One region of the Kitasatospora sp. NPDC043949 genome, then DNA from elsewhere that is predicted to be linked to it. Evidence: riboswitches for the same ligand, from Rfam matches in the RefSeq annotation. Region 1 holds a riboswitch; each other region holds the start of a gene.
The links. A riboswitch is a leader RNA that binds a small molecule or an ion and turns the genes downstream of it on or off. The one in region 1 is predicted to bind cyclic di-AMP.

Region 1 (2,192 bases):
CCGTCGGCGGCGAGGAGGCCGCTGCCGCTGCCGGCATCACCGGTGTCCTGCTGGCGGCCCGGCTGGCCGTCCCGGTCGTGCCCGCCGCGCTCGACGTGCCGGGCTCGGTCGCCGCGGCCGTCAACCACCTCAAGGAGACCGGCTCCCAGCGCCCGGCGCTGGCCCCGCTGGTGATCGGGCCGGAGGCCGACTCCGAGCTGCTCGCCACGGCCGCCGAGGAGACCGGCTGCCCGTCCGCGGCGCCGCTGGGCGCCTACCCGACGGTCGGCCAGCTGATCGCCTCCACCTACCTGGCCGCGCTGCCGGCGCCCTCCCCCGAGGCCCTGGCGCGGGCCGAGGCCGAGGCGGCGGAGGCCGCCGAGGGCACCCACGCCGACCACTCCGGCCGGGGTGGTCGCGCCGCTCACGCCGCTCACGCCGCCGCCGAGGAGTCGGCCGGCCAATAGTAGCGGTCACCGTACGTGTGAAGGGCCCGGAACGGCTACGTTCCGGGCCCTTCCCGCTTGTCCCGTAAGGGAGTTAAAGGACGAATAGGTGTGATGTCCGTTCTATCCGCATTTGTTCACCATCGCTCGACGCACCCCCCGACGGCCACAGTGCGGACACGCCGCTCTCCCGGCGGGCAGGCCCCCGGGCGACCCGACCCACCGTCACCCGCCTCCTGAAACGCAGACAGTTGCGCGCACCCTTCGCGGCGTTGCCGGAAATCGGTCATTTCCGATCATGACAAGTGAGGAGAACGACCGTTCTCGCCAAACCGTGATGCGCGTCACAGGTGTTTGCAGTTTGAACTTAAGTCTGCTTAACGTGCTCCCCGTTCGTGGCCACACGAACCCAGTTCATCCGCGACGCCGAGTCCTGCCGTCGGATGTCCTGGCAGCGCGAAAACGCACCACGGCAGGAGCGGGGGACCCACAGGTAAGTCGCCCCGGACCGTTCCCCGGAACGATCCAGGGCTAGGGGTGAAGCCGCGCCCACAGCGCGGCCGGGCAACTCCAGCCCGAATCCGACAGCTCACCTCGCAGGCGTGGGAGAGGACTGCGTCTTCATGCTGCCCACCAACGGCACCCGTCTGTCCAGTCGTACCCGACGCGTGATCGCCGCCGTCGGCGTCGCGGGCGTCGGCCTCACCATCCCCTGCCTCACCTCCGGCACCGCCTCCGCCGCCTCCGTCGCCACCTGGGACAAGGTCGCCCAGTGCGAGAGCACCGGCAACTGGAGCATCAACACCGGCAACGGCTTCTACGGCGGCCTGCAGTTCACCTCCAGCACCTGGGCCGCCTTCGGCGGCACCGCCTACGCCCCCCAGGCCAACCAGGCCACCAAGGACCAGCAGATCGCCGTCGCCGAGAAGGTCCTCGCCTCGCAGGGCCCCGGCGCCTGGCCGGTGTGCTCGGTCCAGGCCGGCCTGACCAAGGGCGGCACCCCGGCCGCCGTCGACACCTCGGCCGGCTCGGCTGCCGGTTCGACCGCCACCAAGCCCGCCGCGAAGCCGGCCGCCCCGGCCGCCAAGCCCGCGCAGACCCAGACCCCGGCCCCGGCCGCGAAGCCCGCCAAGCCGGCCGCACCGGCCCAGGACCAGGCGCAGACCCCCGCCGACTCCACCAACGGCACCTCGGCCCAGAAGGGCCAGAGCCAGGCCCGGAACAGCGCCCAGCCCCAGGCCGACGACTACACCGTCGCCTCCGGCGACTGGCTGTCCTCGATCGCCGACAAGCACAACCTCCAGGGCGGCTGGCAGCGGCTGTACGAACTCAACCGCGGCACCCTGACCGAGGGCCCGGACTCCATCTACCCGGGCCAGCGCCTCTCGTTCAAGGACGGCGGCCAGGCCCAGCAGTCGGCTCAGGCCGACCGGTCCGGCTCCGGCTCGTCGGCCACGTCCGGCTCGGACTTCACCTGGTTCGACCGCTCGCAGAAGTCCGGCCAGACCTCCAACGGCGCTGTCGCGAGCGCCAAGCCGGCCGCCCAGCCCCAGGCCCCGGCCACCAAGCCGGCCTCCAAGCCGGCCGCCCAGGCTCAGACCCCGGCTCAGACCCCGGCCGCCACCGGCAGCATGGCCGCCGCGGTCTCCTTCGCCCAGTCGAAGGTCGGCCAGGCGTACGTCTACGGCGGTACCGGCAACGGCGGCTGGGACTGCTCCGGCCTGACCCAGGCCGCGCTGCGCGCCGCGGGCGTCTCCGTCCCGCGCG
Region 2 (2,192 bases), on a different contig from region 1:
AGCCCGACCCGGGTGATCTCGGTCGGCATGGCCACCGACGGCGCGCGCCGGCTGCTGGAGCAGGGCCTGATGCGGCGCAGCTACCGCAACCTGGCCGAGCTGACCGCGCTGGGCCAGCCGATGCCGGACGAACTGGCCGGGGACTTCGGAGCGTTCGAGGAGGCGGCGGTGGAAGCCGCGCTCGACCTGTACGGGGAGTGGACGGTGCCCGGGCTGCCACGACTGCTGGTGGAGGAGTTCCCGGACCTCGCGCCGGAGCCGGGGCAGGAGGAGATCGACGCGTACCTGGCCGGGCTGGCGCAGGAGGAGTTCGACGCGCACCCGGCGGAGCCGGCAGACCCGGCGCAGGAGTGACGCGGCGAAGCCCCGGCCGCGGTGCCTTCTGGTTCCGGCGGCCGGGGCTTCGCGGGTGCGTCAGGGGTTGAGGCCGCGCTGCTGGTTCCGGCGGCCGGGGCTTCGCGGGTGCGTCAGGGGTTGACGCCGCGCTGCTGGAACCAGGTCTCCGGGTCGACGGGGGCGCCGCCACCGGGGCGGACCTCCACGTGCAGGTGCGCGCCGGTGACGTTGCCGGTGGCGCCGACCTTGCCGATCTGCTGGCCGGAGCCGACCTTGCCGGAGCCCTTGATGATCGAGGAGAGGTGGCAGTACCAGATCTCGGTGCCGTCGGGCAGGGTCTCGACGATCCGGTAGCCGTACGAGCCGGACCAGCCGGCCGAGGTGATGGTGCCCTGGCCGACCGCGTAGACGGGGGTCCCGGTGTCGGCGGCGAAGTCCAGGCCGGTGTGCAGGTGGGCCCAGTAGCGGGCGCTCTGGCCGTAGTGGGCGGTGAGGTGGTAGTCGCGCACCGGCAGGGTGAGGGCGGCGGCCTTGGCCCGCTCGGCTTCCTCGGCGGCCCGCTTGGCCTCGGCCTCCTTGGCGGCGGCCTTGGCCTCCGCCTCCTTCGCGGCCTGGACGCGGGCGTCCTCCTCGGCGGCGGTGCGCTGGCTGTCGGCCTGCAGCTGGATGCGGGCGGCGAGCGCGAGGCCGGGGTCGGCGGAGAGGGCGACCGGGGTCTCGTCCGGGGTCTCGATGGCGGGGGCGGCGGCCGGGGTGGCGGAGGCGAAGCCGGTGGCGCCCAGGGTGGCGGCGACGGCGGTGACGCCGAGCAGCGGGGAGGCCCCACGGACCTGACGCGGCATCCGGTGCCGGTTGGTCTCGGCCTCCGGGCCCGCGTACTCGGGGCCGTCCGGGCCGGGGTGGTCGAGGAGCCGGGTACCTGCTGCGAGGCCGGCCGGGTGTGCCGGAGTGTGCGTCGACGCCACGGAGGCGCGCTCCTTTCCTTCCTTCGCGCCTACCGGGTTAGCTGACGGGTTCGGAGCAGGAAGGTCTCCTACGGCCGGGCCGGAGCCCCGCCGATTCACCCCAAGGAACGTGGTTCCCCGGCTCCCTGACCTGCCCGGAGGCCGGTCGGCGGGATTAGGCGACGGCGCACGGTGCCGTCTGGGTACGGCGTTGACGACCGCGCTGCGTTATCAAACGTTAATCCTAGGAGGCCCTGATTCCAAGCCGTTCGCCCGGGACGACCGGAGACGGGCGGGGCACTCCGGGGCACGACGGGCGTTTTGTTCCCCTTGGACACCCCTGCACCCCCTTGAGCACCGTTGACGCCACCTCACGTGATCGGACGTCAACGAACGACCCTTCATCCGCGCACCCCCCGCCGGCCTCCCCCGCTCCGCAGGGCGCGAGGGCTTGACGGCTAAGGCTATTAGCCTTAGCTTTATGGCTATCGGCGGCAGCACCGAAGCCCCGCACCGGCAACCCTCCGGAGGCCCACCATGAACGCCACCAGCGCCCCCACCACCCAGTACCTCGACGTCACCGGCGGCCGCCTCGCCTACGACGACACCCGACAGGGCGACGGCGCCCCCGTCGTGCTGCTCCCCGGAATGCTCGACACCCGCGCCGCCTACCGGCACCTCCGCCCGCTGCTGGCCGCCGCCGGCCGCCGGGTCATCACCATGGACCTGCGCGGCTTCGGGGAATCCTCGATCATCTGGGACGACTACTCCCCCGCCGCCATCGCCACCGACGTCCTCGCCCTGCTCGACCACCTCGGCATCGACCGCGCCGTCCTGGTCGGCAACTCCTACACCGGCGCGACGGTCGTCAAGGCCGCCGGCGACGCCCCCGAGCGGGTCGCCGGCATCGCC
Region 3 (2,192 bases), on a different contig from region 1:
CGGCCACCGCGACGTCCGCCTGGTCTTCCCCGAACCGGCCGCCGACACCGAGGACTTCGGGCAGCGGATGCACGAGCTGCTGACCGCCGCCCAGCACGGGCTGCCCGCCCACCGGCTCTGAACCGGCCCACCAGAGCGTCGGCCTGACGCATCGTCAATTCGCCTTGGGGGCACCCACCAAGGCCCGGAAACGACAGCGGCCGGCCCGGCTCGCGAGAGAAGTCTCGCGAGCCGGGCCGGCCTGGGCGTGTCCCGCGCCCATGTCCACTGCTGCGGCGATCACCCGGTCGAGCGGTCACCCGACATGACCATCCCGGGCGGTCGATTCGCCCCGTAGCAGCGGTGGTTCCTCATCCGGCACATCCGGCACATCCGGTACATCCGGTACGGGTCAGAGCGCGACGCCGTGGGCCCGCAGGTAGGCGACCGGGTTGATGTCCGAGCCGTACTCCGAGCCGTTGCGGATCTCGAAGTGCAGGTGCGGGCCGGTCACGTTGCCGGTCGCGCCGGAGAGGCCGATCTGCTGTCCGGCCTTGACGGCCTGACCGATCTTCACACCGATCGAGGAGAGGTGCGCGTACTCGGCGTAGTGGCCGTCGGCGAGCTTGATCTCGACCTCGTTGCCGTAGGCGCCGCCGTTGCCGGCCTTCACCACGACACCGTTGCCGACGGCGCGCAGCGGGGTGCCGGTGGAGGCGACAAAGTCCTGGCCGGTGTGGTGGCCGGAGGCCCACATCGAGCCTGCCACGCCGTACGCGGTGCCCAGCTTCGGGCCGGCCAGCGGGGCGACGAAGGCCGAAGCGGCGGCGACCGGCACGGCGGTGACCACGGCGGACGGCGCGGCGGTCTGCAGCTGGGCCTGGAGCTGGGCGGACGGCTTGGCCGCCTCGGTCCGGACCTCCGGCTGGGCCTGCGGCTTGGCGGTGGTGGCCGGCGCGGCGTCCTGGGCGGACGGCTGGGCGGGCTTCGCCGGGGCAGCGGGCTTGGCCGGGGCGGCCTGGCCGGCGATCACGAGCCGCTGACCGGGGAAGATCAGGTCCGGGTTGCCGCCGACGACCTCACGGTTGTGGTCGTACAGCGCCTGCCAGCCGCCGTCGACGTGCTGGGCGTCGGCGATCCGGGACAGGGTGTCGCCGCTGACGACGCGGTAGCTCTCCTGCGACGAGGCCTGGGCCTGGTCGGCGGGAGCGGCGGCCGGGGCGGCGGTGACCGCGGCGGCCGGCGCGGGGTGGGCCTGGGCGCTCATCGCGGTGACGAGCGGCAGGGCGAAGGAGACACCGGTGACGGCGGTGGCGATCCCGATGCGGGCGGCGCGGGGCAGGGCGATACGACGAGCCTGTGCAGGCATGGAATTTTCCTCTCCGACGCCTGCGAGGTGAGCTGTCGGGTTCGGGCTGGAGTTGCCCGGCCGCACATGCGGCTTCACCCCTAGCCGGCCCTGGATCCGGGTACGCGAAAGCGTGCCGTTTCCGGTCCGGCGACTTACCTGTGGGTCCCCCGCTCCTGCCGTACAGAGTTCGGTGCGAGCCACCGGGCAGCGGCAGGATTCGGCGTTCCACCCGGTGGATCCGTCCGGACTGGCCGGGCGGTCGCTGAACTAAAACCCATCCGTTCGGGTGAAGCAATGTCGATCACTTGAACCGGCAACAACCCCCCGAGCTGCGGTGACCCTCCGAATGATCGGCTGCACCGTACGTGCACAATCCATTCACCCGGCGCCACTGATCCACGACGCTGCGCCGATTCCGCCACCGCTGCGCACCCGCCCGCTCACGCACCGCGCACCCACCGACACACCCCCCGGTGACCCTTGTCACGTACGCCCCACGGGCGCAGGATCGGCCCGTGGCCACCTCCGAAGCAGGAACACTGCGCCTGGGCACCTCGCGGGGACGCTGGGTCCTCCTCGCGACGGTGCTCGGCTCCAGCATGGCGATGCTCGACGGCACCGTGGTGAACGTCGCGCTGCCCCGCATCGGCACCGATCTCGGCGCCTCCCTCGCGTCCCTGCAGTGGACGCTCAACGCCTACCTGCTCACCCTGGCCGGACTGATCCTGCTCGGCGGCGCGCTCGGCGACCGGTACGGCCGGCGCCGGGTCTTCCTGATCGGCGTGCTCTGGTTCGCCGCCGCCTCCGCGGCCTGCGCCGCCGCCCCCACCATCCACGTGCTGATCGCCGCCCGCGCCGTCCA
Region 4 (2,192 bases), on a different contig from region 1:
CGGATGCGGGCGTACCTGCTGGAGCTGATCCACCGCAAGCGGGCGGATCCGGGTGATGACTTGATCTCGGGCCTGATCCGGGCGAGCGACCACGGCGAGCACCTGAACGAGAACGAGGCCGCCGCGATGGCGTTCATCCTCCTGTTCGCGGGGTTCGAGACGACCGTCAACCTGATCGGCAACGGCACGTACGCGCTGCTGCGCAACCCGGAGCAGCGCAGGCTGCTGCAGGAGTCGGTGGTGCGCGGCGAGACGGCGCTGCTGGAGACCGGGATCGAGGAACTCCTGCGCTACGACGGGCCGGTGGAGATGGCGACGTGGCGTTTCGCGACGCGGCCGCTGTCGATCGGCGGGGTGGACATCCCGGTGGGCGATCCGGTGCTGGTGGTGCTGGCCGCGGCGGATCGCGATCCGGCCAGGTTCGCGGACGAGAACACCCTGGACCTGGCCCGCACGGACAATCCGCACCTGGGTTTCGGCCACGGGATCCACTACTGCATCGGCGCCCCGCTGGCCCGCCTGGAGGGGCGGAGCGCACTGGCCACGCTGCTTTCCCGGCTGCCGGACCTGCGGCTCGCGGAAAACCCGGAGAACCTGCGCTGGAGGGGCGGCCTGATCATGCGTGGCCTGCGGGAACTCCCGGTCGAATTCACTCCGGAGACCTGCTCTCCGCACGCGCCGCCGGTCGCGCCGACCGACGCCCCGACACGCTGACGGCATGTCTCCGGCGGTTCGTGGAGCCGGGCCTGAACCCGCATTAATCCGGACATACCGCCGCAGTTGGTAGGCGATTGACCACGCGCCGTAATTTGTGTGTGATATCGGTGATATGAGCTTGTTATTGGTCTGATGATCTGTCTACTCTCCCTGGAGTTCGCAGCTGCGGACCTCGTGCGCGGAACGCCGAATCCTGCCCGCCGCGTCACGGGAAACCGACCAGACCCTGGGCAGGGGCGGGGGAACCAGGTTTGTTGCCGTTCCCCGACGGCTTGGGGTGAAGCCGCCCGAGCGGAATCGTTTCCGCTTTCGGCGGCCGGGCCACCTCCCGGTCCGAACCCGACAGCTCACCTCGCAGGCGTGCGGAGAGGGACCTCTTCATGCTGTTCGTTGGAACCGGCCGCCACCGCCGTCGCACCCAGACCGAGAAGGCCATCGCCGTCGCCGGTGTGGCCGGCGTCGGACTCGCGATGCCGCTCCTCACCGCCACCGGCGCCTCCGCCGCCCCGGCCTCCACCTGGGACGCCGTCGCCCAGTGCGAGAGCGGCGGCAACTGGAGCATCAACACCGGCAACGGCTTCTCCGGCGGCCTGCAGTTCACGCCCAGCACCTGGAAGGCGTACGGCGGCACCTCCTACGCCCCGCAGGCCAACCAGGCCAGCAAGGCGCAGCAGATCTCGGTCGCCGAGAAGGTGCTGGCCTCGCAGGGCCCGGGCGCCTGGCCGGTCTGCTCCCAGAAGGCCGGCCTGAGCAAGGGCGGCGCCCCGGCCTCCGTGGACACATCTACGGACGCCAAGCCCGCCAAGCAGTCCGCCGCCAAGCCGACCCAGCAGGCGCAGGCCCCGAAGCCCGCCCAGCAGCCGGTCAAGCAGGCCGCCCCGAAGCCGGCCGCCCAGCAGGCCCCGCAGCAGACGCAGCCGCAGACCCAGGGCTTCTCCGGCAAGGCCGGCTGGGACGCCGACGCGAAGGTGTACTGGTACCAGAACAACGGCGCCTGGTACTGGACCAGCCACCAGAGCGTCTACCAGCAGTACGCGGGCCAGCCCGCCGCCCAGCCGCAGTACGCGCCCCGCGCCGCGCAGCCCGCGCAGTCCGCCCCGGCCGCGCAGCCCGCCGCCGCGCAGGGCGGTCACGACTACACCGTCCGGGCCGGCGACACGCTGTCGACGATCGCCGCCGCCCAGGGCGTGTCCGGCGGCTGGCAGTCGGTGTACGACGGCAACCGCGGCACCGTCGGCGGCAACCCCAACCTGATCATGCCCGGCCAGGTGCTGCACCTCGGCTGAGCGGCCCGGGCCCTGAACGGCCCGCGCCCTGCGGGCGAAGGGGGACGGGACCTGTCCCCCTTCGCCCGCATTCCCCCGTATTCGCCCGCTTCGATCGGGCAAGCAGGTGAACTACTGGTGGGTAGCCGGGCCACACGCTGAGACGGGACCGAGGCCAGCGCGGCCCCGGGGGCCGGGGCGGTTAGGCTC

Region 2: linked by a shared signal. The riboswitch ahead of AC07AL_RS12575 (M23 family metallopeptidase) and the one ahead of AC07AL_RS02290 (transglycosylase family protein) in region 1 are both predicted to bind cyclic di-AMP.
Region 3: linked by a shared signal. The riboswitch ahead of AC07AL_RS15275 (M23 family metallopeptidase) and the one ahead of AC07AL_RS02290 (transglycosylase family protein) in region 1 are both predicted to bind cyclic di-AMP.
Region 4: linked by a shared signal. The riboswitch ahead of AC07AL_RS35580 (transglycosylase family protein) and the one ahead of AC07AL_RS02290 (transglycosylase family protein) in region 1 are both predicted to bind cyclic di-AMP.

What each region holds. Positions count from the first base shown of each region.
Region 1 is NZ_JBWKEQ010000002.1:14,904-17,095, forward strand. Features, by position in the region: gene AC07AL_RS02285 (hypothetical protein) at 1-446, shown strand, start outside; cyclic di-AMP (ydaO/yuaA leader) riboswitch at 871-1,041, shown strand; gene AC07AL_RS02290 (transglycosylase family protein) at 1,028-2,192, shown strand, end outside.
Region 2 is NZ_JBWKEQ010000012.1:22,731-24,922, forward strand. Features, by position in the region: gene AC07AL_RS12570 (hypothetical protein) at 1-354, shown strand, start outside; gene AC07AL_RS12575 (M23 family metallopeptidase) at 468-1,301, opposite strand; cyclic di-AMP (ydaO/yuaA leader) riboswitch at 1,314-1,472, opposite strand; gene AC07AL_RS12580 (alpha/beta fold hydrolase) at 1,818-2,192, shown strand, end outside.
Region 3 is NZ_JBWKEQ010000015.1:129,561-131,752, forward strand. Features, by position in the region: gene AC07AL_RS15270 (DUF2470 domain-containing protein) at 1-121, shown strand, start outside; gene AC07AL_RS15275 (M23 family metallopeptidase) at 392-1,348, opposite strand; cyclic di-AMP (ydaO/yuaA leader) riboswitch at 1,351-1,533, opposite strand; gene AC07AL_RS15280 (MFS transporter) at 1,846-2,192, shown strand, end outside.
Region 4 is NZ_JBWKEQ010000073.1:22,490-24,681, forward strand. Features, by position in the region: gene AC07AL_RS35575 (cytochrome P450 family protein) at 1-714, shown strand, start outside; cyclic di-AMP (ydaO/yuaA leader) riboswitch at 925-1,092, shown strand; gene AC07AL_RS35580 (transglycosylase family protein) at 1,098-2,003, shown strand.